Linked DNA regions of Spartinivicinus marinus. The protein of the gene in region 1 interacts with the protein of each later gene in a pairwise test. Links are inferred from orthologs where the notes say so. Each region holds a gene or a part of one and is shown in the gene's direction. Other genes may lie near its edges. The genes, in order: ligA and leuS.

Region 1 (6,781 bases):
CTCACAACCAGCAACTGACTGAAATGCAGGATCAGCATCGAGCTGCAGAACAGCAGCGAGAGCAGCTTCAGAAAACCCTGGCTGAACTCAATCGACAACAGGGAGAGTGTAAAGCTGCTCTGAGTGGTAAGCAGGTAAAGGTAGAGCAGGTGCTTGAACGGCGCAGCAGGGTGCTTCAGGAGCTAGAAGAGCTATCCTCTCAACAGCACCAAGAGCAGCAGAATATTGGTGAAGCACGATTGCTGTTACAAGAAGCGTTGGACTTAATGGCAGATGATGAAGGGCAGCGTGAGCAGCTGTTAGCTAGCCGTGATGAAATTAGGGCGGCACTTGATCAAGCACGTCAGCAGGCCCGTTATGATAAAGATAAGTCGCACCAGTTGGCGTTACGTCAGCAGTCTTTGACAACACAGCTTCAGTCAATTGAGCAGGGGTTAAGCCGGTTAACCAGCCAGGTGTCACGTTTTGCTGAACAGCAGAGCCAAATAAAAGAGACTATTGCTCAAACGGAATTACCGCTAGCTGAATGGGCTATGGAACTTGAAGCGCAATTAGAGCGTCGAATTCAAGTTGAAGATGAATTAGGCAACGCTCGTCGAGAGCTTGAAGCCGTTGATCATGAAATACGACAATATGAAAAACTACGTAGTGGTGCGGAACAGCAAGCGACTAAAATTCGTGGTGAATTAGAGCAGCAACGTATTGAGTGGCAAGGTTTAGCAGTTAGATTAAATACTTTGCAAGAACAACTACAGGCAGAGCAGTTTGATTTAGAGCAAGTCATTGCTGAGCTTCCTGACGATGCTGATGAAACCATCTGGACTGAAGCACTGGAAAAACTGGCTAATAAAATCCAGCGACTGGGTGCCATTAACTTGGCAGCGATTGAAGAATATGAAGTGCAGTCGGAGCGTAAACGTTATTTAGATGCCCAAAATGACGATTTACAAGAGGCATTAAATACGCTTGAGGATGCCATCAGAAAAATTGATAAAGAAACGCGTAATCGGTTTAAGAGTACTTTTGATAAGGTCAATAATGGGTTACAAACCCTTTTCCCGAAGGTGTTTGGCGGCGGAAGTGCTTATTTAGAACTAACAGGTGAGGATTTATTAGATACGGGTGTGGCGATAATGGCCAGACCTCCAGGTAAGAAAAACAGCACGATTCATTTGCTGTCAGGTGGTGAGAAAGCATTAACAGCCATCGCGTTAGTGTTTTCGATTTTCCAGTTAAATCCTGCGCCATTTTGTATGTTGGATGAAGTTGATGCACCGTTAGATGATGCTAATGTGGGACGCTATGCTCGCATGGTGACGGAAATGTCTAAATCAGTACAATTTATTTACATTACCCATAATAAAATAGCGATGGAAGCTGCCAGCCAATTAATGGGGGTAACCATGCAAGAGCCTGGTGTATCTCGTTTGGTAGCCGTTGATGTAGAAGCAGCAGCTGCACTGGCAGCAAACTAGAATCAAGCAATGAATAGGAAACAGGTTGCGCGTAAGTCTTAGATAAAAATTTATGGCTAAAAAGCGGCTAAATATTGCACGGCTTGAAAAATATGCACCATAATTATTGTAAGACGTAAGAAGCATTGCCGCTCTAGATTGTTGCTGTAAATTGTCGTATAGCAAACAACAAGCGCAAGTTAAAGTCTGTTGTAACCGCTCATAAGCTGGAGGTCGATGGTTCAATGTTTTGTGTTAGCAGTGTTTATTTATCAAAGCTTTCACAAAAATATCTGACGGTTGTGCCAAGAAGTGGCTGAGTAGGGTTATGATAGCCTAATTAGTAATAAGGTTGACAAACACAATGGATATCGGGTTACGAGAATCGTTAATTATTATCGGCATGATTGTGATAGCCGGTATTTTATTTGATGGTTATCGTCGGATGAAAATTAACCGGCGTCGTGCTAGAGATTTGTCTTTAGGAATGGGAGCTGGGTTACAAAATGACGTTGATGATTTTAATAGTGAGTTACCCAACGGGGGAGCTCGTGTTATAGCTCAAGCAGGTCAGCCAGTGATACTGGATGATGAAGTGCCCACCGTGGCTGAAGAAACCGTGGCACCAGAGCCACCACTGATCAATACGCCAGTGGCTGCAGAAAAAACAGATAAAGTGACACCACTACAGCAATATAAAACAGCTAAGGTATCAGGGGCTAGTAATAACTCAGTAATAAATAAAAGAGCGTCAACGGCTAAGCCTATAATTACTTCTGATGCTGAGGTGGATGATGATGTGTTAATAGCTGATAAGACTGATCACTATACAACACCTGTGACTAAGCCTACGGCTGCTCGTGTTATCAATAAAAGTACCAGTAAACAGAAAACCACCAAACGAGCGCCAGTAAAAACCGTTAAACAAGAGCCTGCTACCACAGTGATGGATCAGTCCAATCGGGCTGCTGCTGAGGAAGTGATCATTATTAATGTTGTTGCAAAAACTGAAGAAGGGTTTGTTGGTAGTGAGCTGCTGCATGCATTATTGGCAAATGGTCTCAAGTTTGGTGAGATGCAAATTTTCCATCGTCATGAACAGCCTGATGGTAATGGTTGTGTTTTATTCAGTGCAGCTAATGGCGTAGAACCAGGCTACTTTGATTTAGCTTCTATGGAGCGGTTGCAAACATCAGTAGTAAGCTTATTCATGAGTTTGCCTGGGCCTCCAGAGCCAATGAAAGCCTTTGAGGAAATGGCGATGGCGGCTTACTATTTGTCCCGCTCATTGCAAGGTGAGTTGAAAGATGAGCAGCACAGTGTGATGACACAGCAAACCCTAGAGCACTGTCGCCAGCGCATTATGGACTACGAACGTCGTGTCCTGGTTAGAAAACAGTCCGTTCAATAAACTCTTTTTTTCATACTAACTTCTATGATATCAGGCCTGCTTTGCAGGCCTGACGTTTTTTAGCTGATTGTTGGGGAAATAAATGTCAGCATCAAGTGCAGTTAAACAACAAGTTGAACAGTTAAGAAAGACTATTAATGAGCACAATTATTACTATTACGTTAAAGATGATCCGCTTGTCACTGATGCCGAATATGACCGCTTGCTACGGGAATTACAAAGCTTAGAACGGCAATACCCAGAACTTGTCACTCCCTCATCACCTACGCAACGAGTGGGTGCTGCCCCACTGGCTGGGTTTAATGAAGTGGTGCATGAACTTCCCATGTTGTCATTGGATAATGCATTTAATGAACAAGAATTAGCTGATTTTGAGCGACGACTTCAAGACCGATTGAAAACTGATACTTCAATTGAGTACACCTGTGAACCTAAGCTTGATGGTATTGCTGTCAGCCTGCTTTATGAAAGAGGAGTGCTGGTAAGAGCGGCAACTCGAGGGGATGGCAATACTGGTGAAGATATTACGCTAAATATTCGGACCATACCTTCTATACCATTACAACTAATGAGTGATCAAATACCTGACCGAATAGAAGTACGTGGTGAAGTCTATATGCCCAAAGCGGGGTTTGAAGCCTTAAATGCAATAGCGACAGAAAAAGGTGAAAAAACCTTTGTTAACCCACGTAATGCAGCTGCAGGTAGTTTACGTCAGCTTGATTCAAGTATTACCGCTAACCGCCCGTTGGAAATGTGCTGTTATGGCGTCGGTATTATCGAAGGTGGCGATCTGCCGGATAATCATAATGAAGTACTGGCTCTGCTGGGTAAGTGGGGATTTAAACTGAATGCAGAAATTAAAGTAGTGACTGGTGTCGTTGAAGCCCAAGATTATTACACCCAGCTTGAGCAAAAAAGGGAACAGTTGCCGTATGAAATTGATGGCATTGTGTATAAAGTGAACTCACTTGCTCAGCAGCAACAATTAGGTTTTGTAGCACGGGCCCCTCGCTGGGCAATTGCCTATAAATTTCCTGCCCAGGAAGAAAGTACTGTATTAGAAAAAGTGGAGTTTCAAGTGGGAAGAACAGGGGCAATCACACCTGTTGCTCGTTTGAAGCCTGTGTTTGTCGGCGGTGTGACAGTCACCAATGCCACACTACATAATATGGATGAAGTGGCTCGCCTGGATGTAAGAGCGGGTGACACTGTGATTATTCGTCGGGCAGGGGATGTCATTCCTCAAGTGGTGAAAGTTATTGTTGAAAAACGGTTAGCTAATACGCAGCCGGTTTCGATGCCTGATCACTGCCCTGTTTGCGAATCAAAGATTGAACGGGTTGAAGGAGAGGCGGTTGCACGCTGTAGTGGTGGTTTAATTTGTGCTGCACAACGTAAAGAAGCCATTAAGCATTTTGCCAGCCGCCGAGCGATGGATATTGATGGATTAGGTGAAAAGCTCGTTGAACAATTAGTTGATCAGGATCTGATCAACGATGTGGCTGATTTATTTAACCTAACCGCAGAAGCGGTGGCTAAACTAGAAAGAATGGGGCCTAAGTCAGCAGAAAACTTAATTAATGCGTTAGCTGAGGCTAAGCAGACGACATTGGCCCGGTTTATTTATGCGCTGGGTATTCGTGAAGTAGGAGAGGCAACTGCACAACAGTTGGCCAATTATTTTGGTGACCTAACAGCGTTGCAGCAGGCTGATCAGGAAAGCTTGCAACAGGTGTCGGATGTTGGGCCTATCGTAGCGAAGCATATTGCCGTATTTTTTAGTGAGCCACATAATTTGGCCGTTATTAAGCGATTGATTGACTATGGCGTGCAATGGCCAACAGTTGTAGTAGAACATGCTCAGGAAAAGCCATTAGCTGGCTATACATATGTATTAACGGGTACCTTGTCACAAATGTCTCGTGATGAGGCTAAGCAAAAATTACAAGCGCTGGGAGCAAAAGTATCCGGTTCAGTGTCAAATAAGACAACTGCCGTTATTGCTGGCGAAAAAGCAGGCTCAAAACTGGCAAAAGCGGAGTCTTTAGGTGTTGATATACTCAATGAGCAAGCCTTAATCGCATTGTTGGAGCAGTATCATTCTGGCGAAAGTTAGCTTTATTCGTAATTCTGGTTTACCTGGTTGTCGCTGGCAATTAATCAAGCGCCATTACGCTACAACTTCGGGTAAACGCATGGTGGGGTTAATAGTGGGGATCAGTTTGTTTTTGACAGGCTGTGCCCATGCTCCACCACCCGAAAACCCTCATAATATTTGCAATATATTCCAAGAAAAAGAAGACTGGTACCACGAAGCTAAAAAGAGTACCCAGCGGTGGGGAACACCGATCCCTGTTATGATGTCCATTATGTATCATGAGTCCAGCTATGTGGCGAATGCACGACCGCCACGGCGATGGTATTGGGGATTTATTCCAGGGCCTCGTATTTCAACAGCCTATGGTTATGCTCAGGCACTAGATGGTGTTTGGGATGATTATCGTACAGAGATAGGTGCCTGGGGTGATCGGGATGAATTTGCTGATGCTGTTGATTTTATTGGCTGGTATACCAATAAATCGCTACGCATTAATGGTGTCAAATTATCTGATGCGCGCAATCAATACCTTAATTATCATGAAGGGTGGGGTGGTTACCAGCGCCGTACCTACCGACGTAAGCCCTGGTTGATGGGGGTGGCTAAGCGTGTTGAAAAAAAAGCTAAGCGGTATCGCTATCAACTAAAGCAATGTGAAGAAGAGTTAAATAAGCCCAGCTTTTGGCAATGGTTGTTTGGCTGAATTAGAGTAATTAAGTCTCACTCTTTTCAAAAAAACACCAGTCTGTGAACAAACCCTTGCTTAGGTGCTTCTTTCTCTAGAAAGTTGGTAGCATAATCGAAGCCTAGGAGGGGAATCAGTTACTGTTAATTGAGTCATACTGCAAATCCCCAATTTACCCTATAAACAGCTAAAAAATACTTGGTGCAGTAACTAATTAATATAGCCAAAGCGAAGGGTATAGGTTGGAAGGGTATAGGTTGATTGAGGCGTTCGACACAATTATTGCTTCAGGGAATGAAGTATCAAACCTGAAACTATTTGTCAATTAGCGCTCGCTGAACAAATAAATAGACCGTCAGTAATGCTTGAGTAATACGACGGAACACTCAAATAAACAACATTTTTCACGTTATTTATCAAGTGTCCCTAAGTATTGGTTTTTTTGCGCTACAATACGGCATTTGTCGGTCTTTTCAGGAAGGAGTATCACTTGGACCGTGAGTCAATAGTTTATGGTTGTATAAAAGACTTACCTTTTGGTAATGAGACAGAAGTGCTTAAACGTAGATACCATAATTTACGCACTATTCATTCATTGCCTGGAGGGGATGAGTGGCCTTTTTTGTCTCGTGACTTTTTTGCTGTTTCAGGCAGCCAGCCTGAGCAAGGTACTTATATAACCCAAGTTATCCACTTTGGAGCATCTTATTGTGCTGTGGAGTGTGACTGGGAGCAATGGATAAAAAAGTTTGAAGCTATTTTAAAGCAAATGTATTGGAACTCTGCCACCGTACATTTAGAAACTGAGCTGGCTGGCACCCATACTTTTAGCTGGCATGCAGAGAAAAGTTATCATTCACCGGGTGAAGAATTAAAAGTGCGTTGTGAGTGGCAACATGATGGACAACTAAAAACCAAGCAACATGCTTAATAGTCATACTTAACAATCAGTCTTTATTTAAATTAAAAGTAGTCTTTTAAGCGGTAATACAGCATCCCTAACGCTAACAAGGGGGATCTTAATAAGGGACCTCCAGGAAACGTGATGTGTTTGATTTTAGCAAACACATCAAAACGTTCTAACTGACCACTCAATGCTTCAGCAATAAGCCGTCCCATCATATGGGTGG
Region 2 (6,970 bases), 3.4 Mb from region 1 along the record:
TAAGAGGCCTAGCCCCTATATTTGGCGTGCTATCCCTCAGCTTAGCTTTATTATCAGGCGCCTGGCTGATATGGCAGCTATGGTTCACTGCCAGTGAAAAGCTAAAAGCAAGCCAACAAGTCAGCTGGTCGTTAAACTTAACTCCACTTATTTTAACTATGGGCTTGTGGGGGAGTGGCTGGCTAGCCCAAAATACCAACTGGACATCTCCTAAGTCACAACCACCACTCCAAGTGGCAGCAGTACAAGCCAACATCCCTCAAACGCTCAAATGGAATCCTAACTATGTAAAAACCACCATTGAGCGCTATTTAACACTGAGCGAAAAACACTGGAATGTTGATTTATTGGTCTGGTCTGAAAATGCTATACCTGTTTTATACCCACGGGCACAGCGCTTATTAGAAAGCCTCACCCGCCAAACTAAAGAGACCAACACAACTCTCATAACAGGCATTCCATTTATCGAAAACACTCCAACTAACCACCGTTATTTCAACGGCATTTTAGCCATCAGCGACCAAGAAACACGATACCATAAACAAAAACTGGTCCCCTTTGGTGAATACGTGCCATTAGAATCCTGGCTACGCGGCTTAATTTCTTTTTTTGACTTACCTATGTCCAGCTTTTCCAAAGGTAAAGACAGCCAACCACCATTACAAGGTATTAACAATACAACGATTGCCCCCTTTATTTGCTATGAGGTCGTTTACCCTGACTTTGTCGCTAAAAATGCCACAACAGATGTATTAATCACTATTAGTAATGACACCTGGTTTGGTGACTCAATCGGCCCCCATCAACATTTCCAAATGGCCAGGATGAGAGCGCTAGAGACTCAACGTTATTTAATTCGTGCCACTAATGATGGTATTACCGCTATCATCAACCCTGCTGGCAAAACTGTTAAACAACTCCCGCAATTTGACCAGGGCGTATTGACAGGAGAAGTTAAAGCAATGGCAGGAAAAACACCGTTCATGCAGTGGCAAAGTTGGCCAATTATCATTTTGACATTAGTGATGATGGCTGGGCTACTAGCTTTCCGACAGATTACCCTTCATGAAGTGTATACCAAGCAGAAAGTTAATCATGCCAGCTAAAAATAAACCAGCCTATACCACAGTATTCCTATATATTCATGCAGCGCATAGGTTGATTTACTTAGCGCACTAGCACTAGGTATAAAGCTCAAAGCAACCGGCAAACTATCACTGGTAAAACGGGTAGGCGCTGGAATTACCGTAAAGCCTGCTTTTTCAAAACAGGCTTTTGCCCGTTTCATATGCCAAGCATGAGTTACTAATAAAATCGTGGATACTTGGTTACCAAACTCTCGCCCGGAATTAATGGCATTTTCCCAGGTATTGCGGCTGCCTCCTTCTTGCCAGCGGGTAATAATGTGAAAATACTCCAAAAAATAGCGGCCCATAATGCTGGCCTCGCTTTCCATTTCAGGATCAAAAACAGCCCCACCCGCCGCCGCCAGCGGTAACTGAAGCTGCTTAACTAAATGTGCAGCATACAACATCCTTTCAAGCCCTAACGCTGACGGCGCATCTTCCCCCGAAAACTCGGCTGCCTGGGAATGTCGTCCAGCACCAAGCACTACAACAGCCTCTGCATGAAGCTGGCTATTATCACTGATATCTAATGGTTGAAAACCAGATTCAAGATGTTGCAGCAACTTATTGGCTACAAACGGGGTCGCCAGACAATAGGTAAGCAAAAATGTAACAATTAATAAAAACAAAGCCATCGTACGTCGCTTAAACCACAATATCCCTACGAACAACAACAAGACTAAATTGATGCCAGGAGGTAGCACCAATAACTTAATCATGGTGTGTAACATTTAATATTAGATCCAAAAAGTCGTCTTATTGGGAAAATATACCTAGCCTGAATACCCAAAATATAATAAAGCACTCGGGTAAATCTTTTACTTACTGTTTATACAGTGTAAAAGCTAGCAGTATAAAAAATAAATATTATTTTTACTTTAAAAAACGACAGATCAAGCTGGCATCTTTACGAAAATAAGCACTGACAATTTCCAGCTCATTATGAGACAGGTCAGGTATCTCCACCACATCGGAAGGCTTTTGGTCAGGTTTATCAACCGCTTGCCATTGTCGCGTCTGATAACCTTGCAGGGTTTTTTCTAAAGAGTCAATTAGGTGATCATAGGTTGTTTGTTTGGTTTCAGGAGTTTGTTCACTACTAGCAGGCACCACTGACTGTAACTGTTGTGGTTCATTGTGCGGGTATAAAACTCCGTTATCCCAAACCAAATGTAGTTTCATTATCCATCCCAGCTCATCATGAGCATTTACTCTATATAACCCTATTTACCGCGGGTTACAAAAACTAAGCGATAAAACTCTCTTTAGTGGCTACCACAAGAAACAACACACTAACGAAAATTTGGTTGCTATCATCCTCTTTTTCACAATTTGCTTAATATAAGGTTAGACTATGAATCAGCACTACCCGTTATCTTCTGTCTAATGTATCCTACGCTGTTTAGACTTTATCACTATTTGTTAGCAACCTTTTAGAGAAATCCCGATCATCGCAATGGAAGAACAGTATCAACCCCAGCGTGTTGAAGCCAACGCACAGGCGTACTGGAATGACAATCGTTCATTCGAAGTCACCGAAGATTCCAGCAAAGAAAAATTTTACTGCCTCTCCATGTTTCCCTATCCCAGTGGACGGCTACATATGGGACATGTTCGTAACTACACCATTGGTGATGTGATCAGCCGATTTCAACGGATGCAGGGTAAAAATGTACTGCAACCGATGGGCTGGGACGCATTTGGCCTACCAGCGGAAAATGCAGCAATTCAACATAAAGTCGCCCCCGCCAAATGGACGGAAGAAAATATTGCCTACATGCGAGATCAGCTAAAAAGCTTAGGTTTTGGTTACGATTGGTCTCGTGAATTAGCTACTTGCCAACCAGACTACTACAAATGGGAACAATGGTTTTTTACCCGCCTTTTTGAAAAAGGGTTGGTGTACAAAAAAATGGCTACCGTCAACTGGGACCCTGTAGATCAAACTGTGCTGGCCAATGAGCAGGTTATTGATGGTCGTGGCTGGCGCTCAGGTGCTTTAATTGAGCGAAAAGAAATTCCCCAATGGTTTGTCAAAATCACTGATTATGCGGATGAATTATTGGCCGATTTAGAGCAACTACCTGACTGGCCAGAGCAAGTCAAAACCATGCAGAAAAACTGGATTGGCCGCTCTGAAGGAGTAGAAATGCAGTTTCAACTGGCAGCCCCAGTTGCAGATGCCCCAGCCGATTTTTCAATTTATACCACTCGCCCTGACACCGTGATGGGTGTTACCTATGTAGGCCTTGCAGCAGAACACCCCATCGCTTTAGCGGCAGCAAAAAATAATCCTGAATTGGCCAGTTTCATTCAAAAGTGTAAACAAAACACAGTGGCCGAAGCTGATATGGCCACTATAGAGAAAAAAGGGATAGATACAGGCTTAACCGCTATTCACCCTATTACTGGCGAACCGGTTGCCGTTTGGGTAGCCAACTTCGTCTTGATGGACTACGGCTCAGGTGCAGTAATGGCTGTGCCAGGCCACGACCAGCGAGACTGGGAGTTTGCCACTAAATATGGCTTAACCATTAAGCAAGTCATTAAGCCCGAAACTGACGATTCTGAGTGTGACCTGAGCAAAGCCGCCTTTACTGAGAAGGGGGTTTTAATCAACTCAGATCAATTTGATGGCCTGAATTTCGAGCAGGCATTTGAAGCCATTGCCAACTTTCTAATTGAAGCAGGCAAAGGCAGCAAGCAGGTTAATTACCGCCTAAGAGACTGGGGTGTTTCTCGTCAACGCTACTGGGGTACACCTATCCCTATGGTTCACCGCAACAATGGCGAAGCTGTCCCAGTCCCTCTAGAGCAACTACCCGTCGAATTGCCTACTGATGTCACCTTAGATGGCGTGCAGTCACCTATTAAAAGTAATCCTGAGTGGGCTAAAACCACTGACCCAGCAACAGGTGAAGCTGCTACTCGTGAAACCGATACCTTTGATACCTTTATGGAGTCATCCTGGTATTACGCCCGCTACTGTAGTGCCAAATTTAACGATGGCATGCTAGACAAAGACAAGGCCAACCATTGGCTGCCTGTCGACCAGTATATTGGAGGTGTTGAGCACGCAGTTCTGCACTTATTATATGCACGCTTTTTCCACAAACTGCTGCGTGATGAGGGCTTAGTTAGCAGTGATGAGCCATTCAAGCGTCTGTTGTGCCAAGGCATGGTACTGGCTGAAACCTATTACCGTGATGACAAAGGCGGCAAAATCTGGATTTCACCACAAGATGTTGAAGTTGAACTTGATGACAAAGGGCGTCTGATTAAAGCAACGCATAAGGTCGATGGCCAGCCAGTTCATTATGACGGTATGAGCAAAATGTCGAAGTCAAAAAATAATGGCATCGACCCACAGGTAATTATCAGCAAGTTTGGTGCTGATACTGTCCGCTTGTTTACTATGTTTGCTGCTCCACCTGAGCAATCATTAGAATGGTCAGATGCTGGTGTAGAAGGGGCTCACCGTTTTCTAAAACGTGCCTGGAAACAGGTTTATGAACATGCAAGCCGAGGCCCAGCTGACAAGGTAAATCCTGCTGAGCTAAGTGACTCGCAAAAAGATTTACGCCGGAAAACCCATGAAACCATACGCGATATTACCAATGACTTTGCTAACCGATTAACTTTCAATACCGCTATTGCCAGGGTCATGGAGCTGGTTAATGCATTAGCAAAATTTGAGGATAGTTCCCCTCAAGGTCGTGCAGTTGCCCAAGAAGCCCTTGAAACCATGGTATTAACCTTAGCGCCAATTACACCTCATATTGCGCACAATTTATGGCAAACACTAGGCCATCAAGGAGCAGTAGTTGATGCCACTTGGCCTTCAGTTGATGAAAGTGCATTAACTCGTACCACTCTACAGTACGTAGTTCAAGTCAATGGTAAAGTCAGAGCCAAAATTGAGGTTGCTGCTGATGCTGATAAATCCAGTGTTGAGCAAACGGCCTTAACAAGTGAAAACGTGCAAAAATTTATTACGGATAAAACTGTACGCAAAGTGATTGTTGTTCCAAACAAACTGGTCAATATTGTGGTCGGCTAAGCCGACCTGTTTATTTAGGAGTAAGCTATGCGGATTACCCTGAACAACCTGTTAGGGAAAGCATTAATAACAGTGATGGCAGCCACTTTAATGACGGGCTGCGGCTTTCAACTACGAGGCTTAGTTGAAGTAGCACCACTACTATCCACCTTAAAAGTAACTACCCCTGATAATTACAGTCAGTTTAGTCGCAAGCTCGTCCATAGCCTGGAAGCTAATAATATCAGCGTGTCTGACCAAGCGCCTTATACACTTAAAGTGCTTAGCAATGAGCAAGAAAGAAAAGTAGCCAGTTTTTCTGGAAATGCTCAAGCCGCAGAATACCGGGTAAGATTAACCAATAAATACCAACTGGAAAATCGCTCTGGACTGGTAATTATTGGCCCATTCAAAGCACAAGCAGAGCGAGTATTTCTTCATGAGCCTAATAATGCAGCTGCTTCAGCAAGTGAAGAACGACTTATTACAGAAGAATTGGATAAAGATATTATCCGTCAAATTCAGCTACGCTTAGCCGCACTTAGCAACACTGATATAGAAAATGCAGAAGCAGAAGCCGAGGCAAAAAAACTAGCAGAAGAGAAAAAAAAGCAGCCTTTATAAATTAACCTTTTTGGCCTGGTAATATATCAGGCCTACAGTCCCGCCATGAAAATTCGTATTGATCAATTACCCTCCCATTTAAAACCCCTTAAACCTATTTACTTAATAGCCAGCGACGAGCCTTTACAGCAAATAGAAGCCGTTGACCAGGTTCGTGCAGCTGCCCGCAATCAGGGCTTTACTGAGAGAGAATTATTTCATGCTGAAACTAGCTTTGACTGGGACCTGCTACTTGAGTCAGCCAATGCGCTATCATTATTTGCTGATCGAAAACTGATAGAGTTGAGAATCCCTAATGGAAAACCTGGTGAAAAAGGCAATAAAGCACTTGAAGCCTACTGTCAGAACCCCTCCCCTGACAATATTTTATTAGTTATCACTCCAAAACTAGATGGCGCTATTCAACGCAGTAAATGGTTTAAAAAGCTCGACCAACTAGGTATTTTCTTACCTATTTGGCCAGTTGAGCCCAGTCGTTTACCAAACTGGCTGAAGCAGCGATTTCAACAAGCAGGCCTCTCAGCCTCCCCAGAAGCGATTGAGCTACTGACAGATCGTATTGAAGGAAACTTACTAGCTGCTTCCCAGGAAATAGAGAAGCTTAAGCTGCTGGCTATTGATGGTAAAGTCACAGCGACTCATATTACTGACTCTGTTTCAGATAGCGCACGTTATGATGTATTTGGGCTGGTTGATGCAGCATTACAGGGTGATATAAGGCACTGCCTAAGAATTATTTCAGGGTTGAAAGCTGAAGCCTCAGAAACCACGCTTATTTTATGGGCTCTCACTAGAGAGGTTCGCAACCTATCAGAGTTTAGTTACTTAGTACATCAAGGAAACTCAGTTGACCAAGTTTGTAAACAATTAAAAATTTGGCCAAAACGCAAGCCTCTCATTCAACAAGCTGCTCGACGCCATAGAGAAAAAGACTTCCGGTCAATGCTGCAACATGCGGCTGAGATTGATACGGCAATTAAAGGGCTAATCAAAGAAAATGTCTGGGATGAATTAACTCAACTGACGTTAAAGCTGGCAGGTGCTCAGATATAAAAAGATCACAAAGTTAAAAATAAAAAAGCCCTCGAAAACGTTTTATTTTGAGGGCTTTTTTTGTAATTTAAAACGCCCTTAGATAATCATATCCTCTTTGGCTTGCAGGTCAGCATGATAAGAAGAG

Evidence for each region.
Region 2: the proteins of ligA (region 1) and leuS interact in binary tests that used the Escherichia coli proteins (3 or more experiments, as listed by UniProt). The link is inferred for Spartinivicinus marinus from one-to-one orthologs.

Annotation. Positions count from the first base shown.
Region 1 is NZ_JAPJZK010000001.1:5,007,704-5,014,484, forward strand. The notes cover bases 2,550-5,465. They hold ligA (NAD-dependent DNA ligase LigA), read left to right. Parts: upstream 2,550-2,947; coding sequence 2,948-4,984; downstream 4,985-5,465. Other genes in these bases: zipA (cell division protein ZipA), read left to right, coding at 2,550-2,865; OQE68_RS22505 (transglycosylase SLT domain-containing protein), read left to right, coding at 5,064-5,465. In the rest of the region: chromosome segregation protein SMC, read left to right, coding at 1-1,475; more of zipA, read left to right, coding at 1,819-2,549; more of OQE68_RS22505, read left to right, coding at 5,466-5,669; OQE68_RS22510 (hypothetical protein), read left to right, coding at 6,142-6,582; OQE68_RS22515 (NAD(P)/FAD-dependent oxidoreductase), read right to left, coding at 6,615-6,781. UniProt on the Escherichia coli protein: DNA ligase that catalyzes the formation of phosphodiester linkages between 5'-phosphoryl and 3'-hydroxyl groups in double-stranded DNA using NAD as a coenzyme and as the energy source for the reaction.
Region 2 is NZ_JAPJZK010000001.1:1,559,677-1,566,646, forward strand. What follows is about bases 2,283-5,387. They hold leuS (leucine--tRNA ligase), read left to right. Parts: upstream 2,283-2,583; coding sequence 2,584-5,187; downstream 5,188-5,387. Other genes in these bases: OQE68_RS07195 (hypothetical protein), read right to left, coding at 2,283-2,309; OQE68_RS07205 (LPS-assembly lipoprotein LptE), read left to right, coding at 5,215-5,387. In the rest of the region: lnt (apolipoprotein N-acyltransferase), read left to right, coding at 1-1,106; OQE68_RS07190 (YdcF family protein), read right to left, coding at 1,103-1,846; more of OQE68_RS07195, read right to left, coding at 2,001-2,282; more of OQE68_RS07205, read left to right, coding at 5,388-5,790; holA (DNA polymerase III subunit delta), read left to right, coding at 5,836-6,843; lipA (lipoyl synthase), read right to left, coding at 6,922-6,970.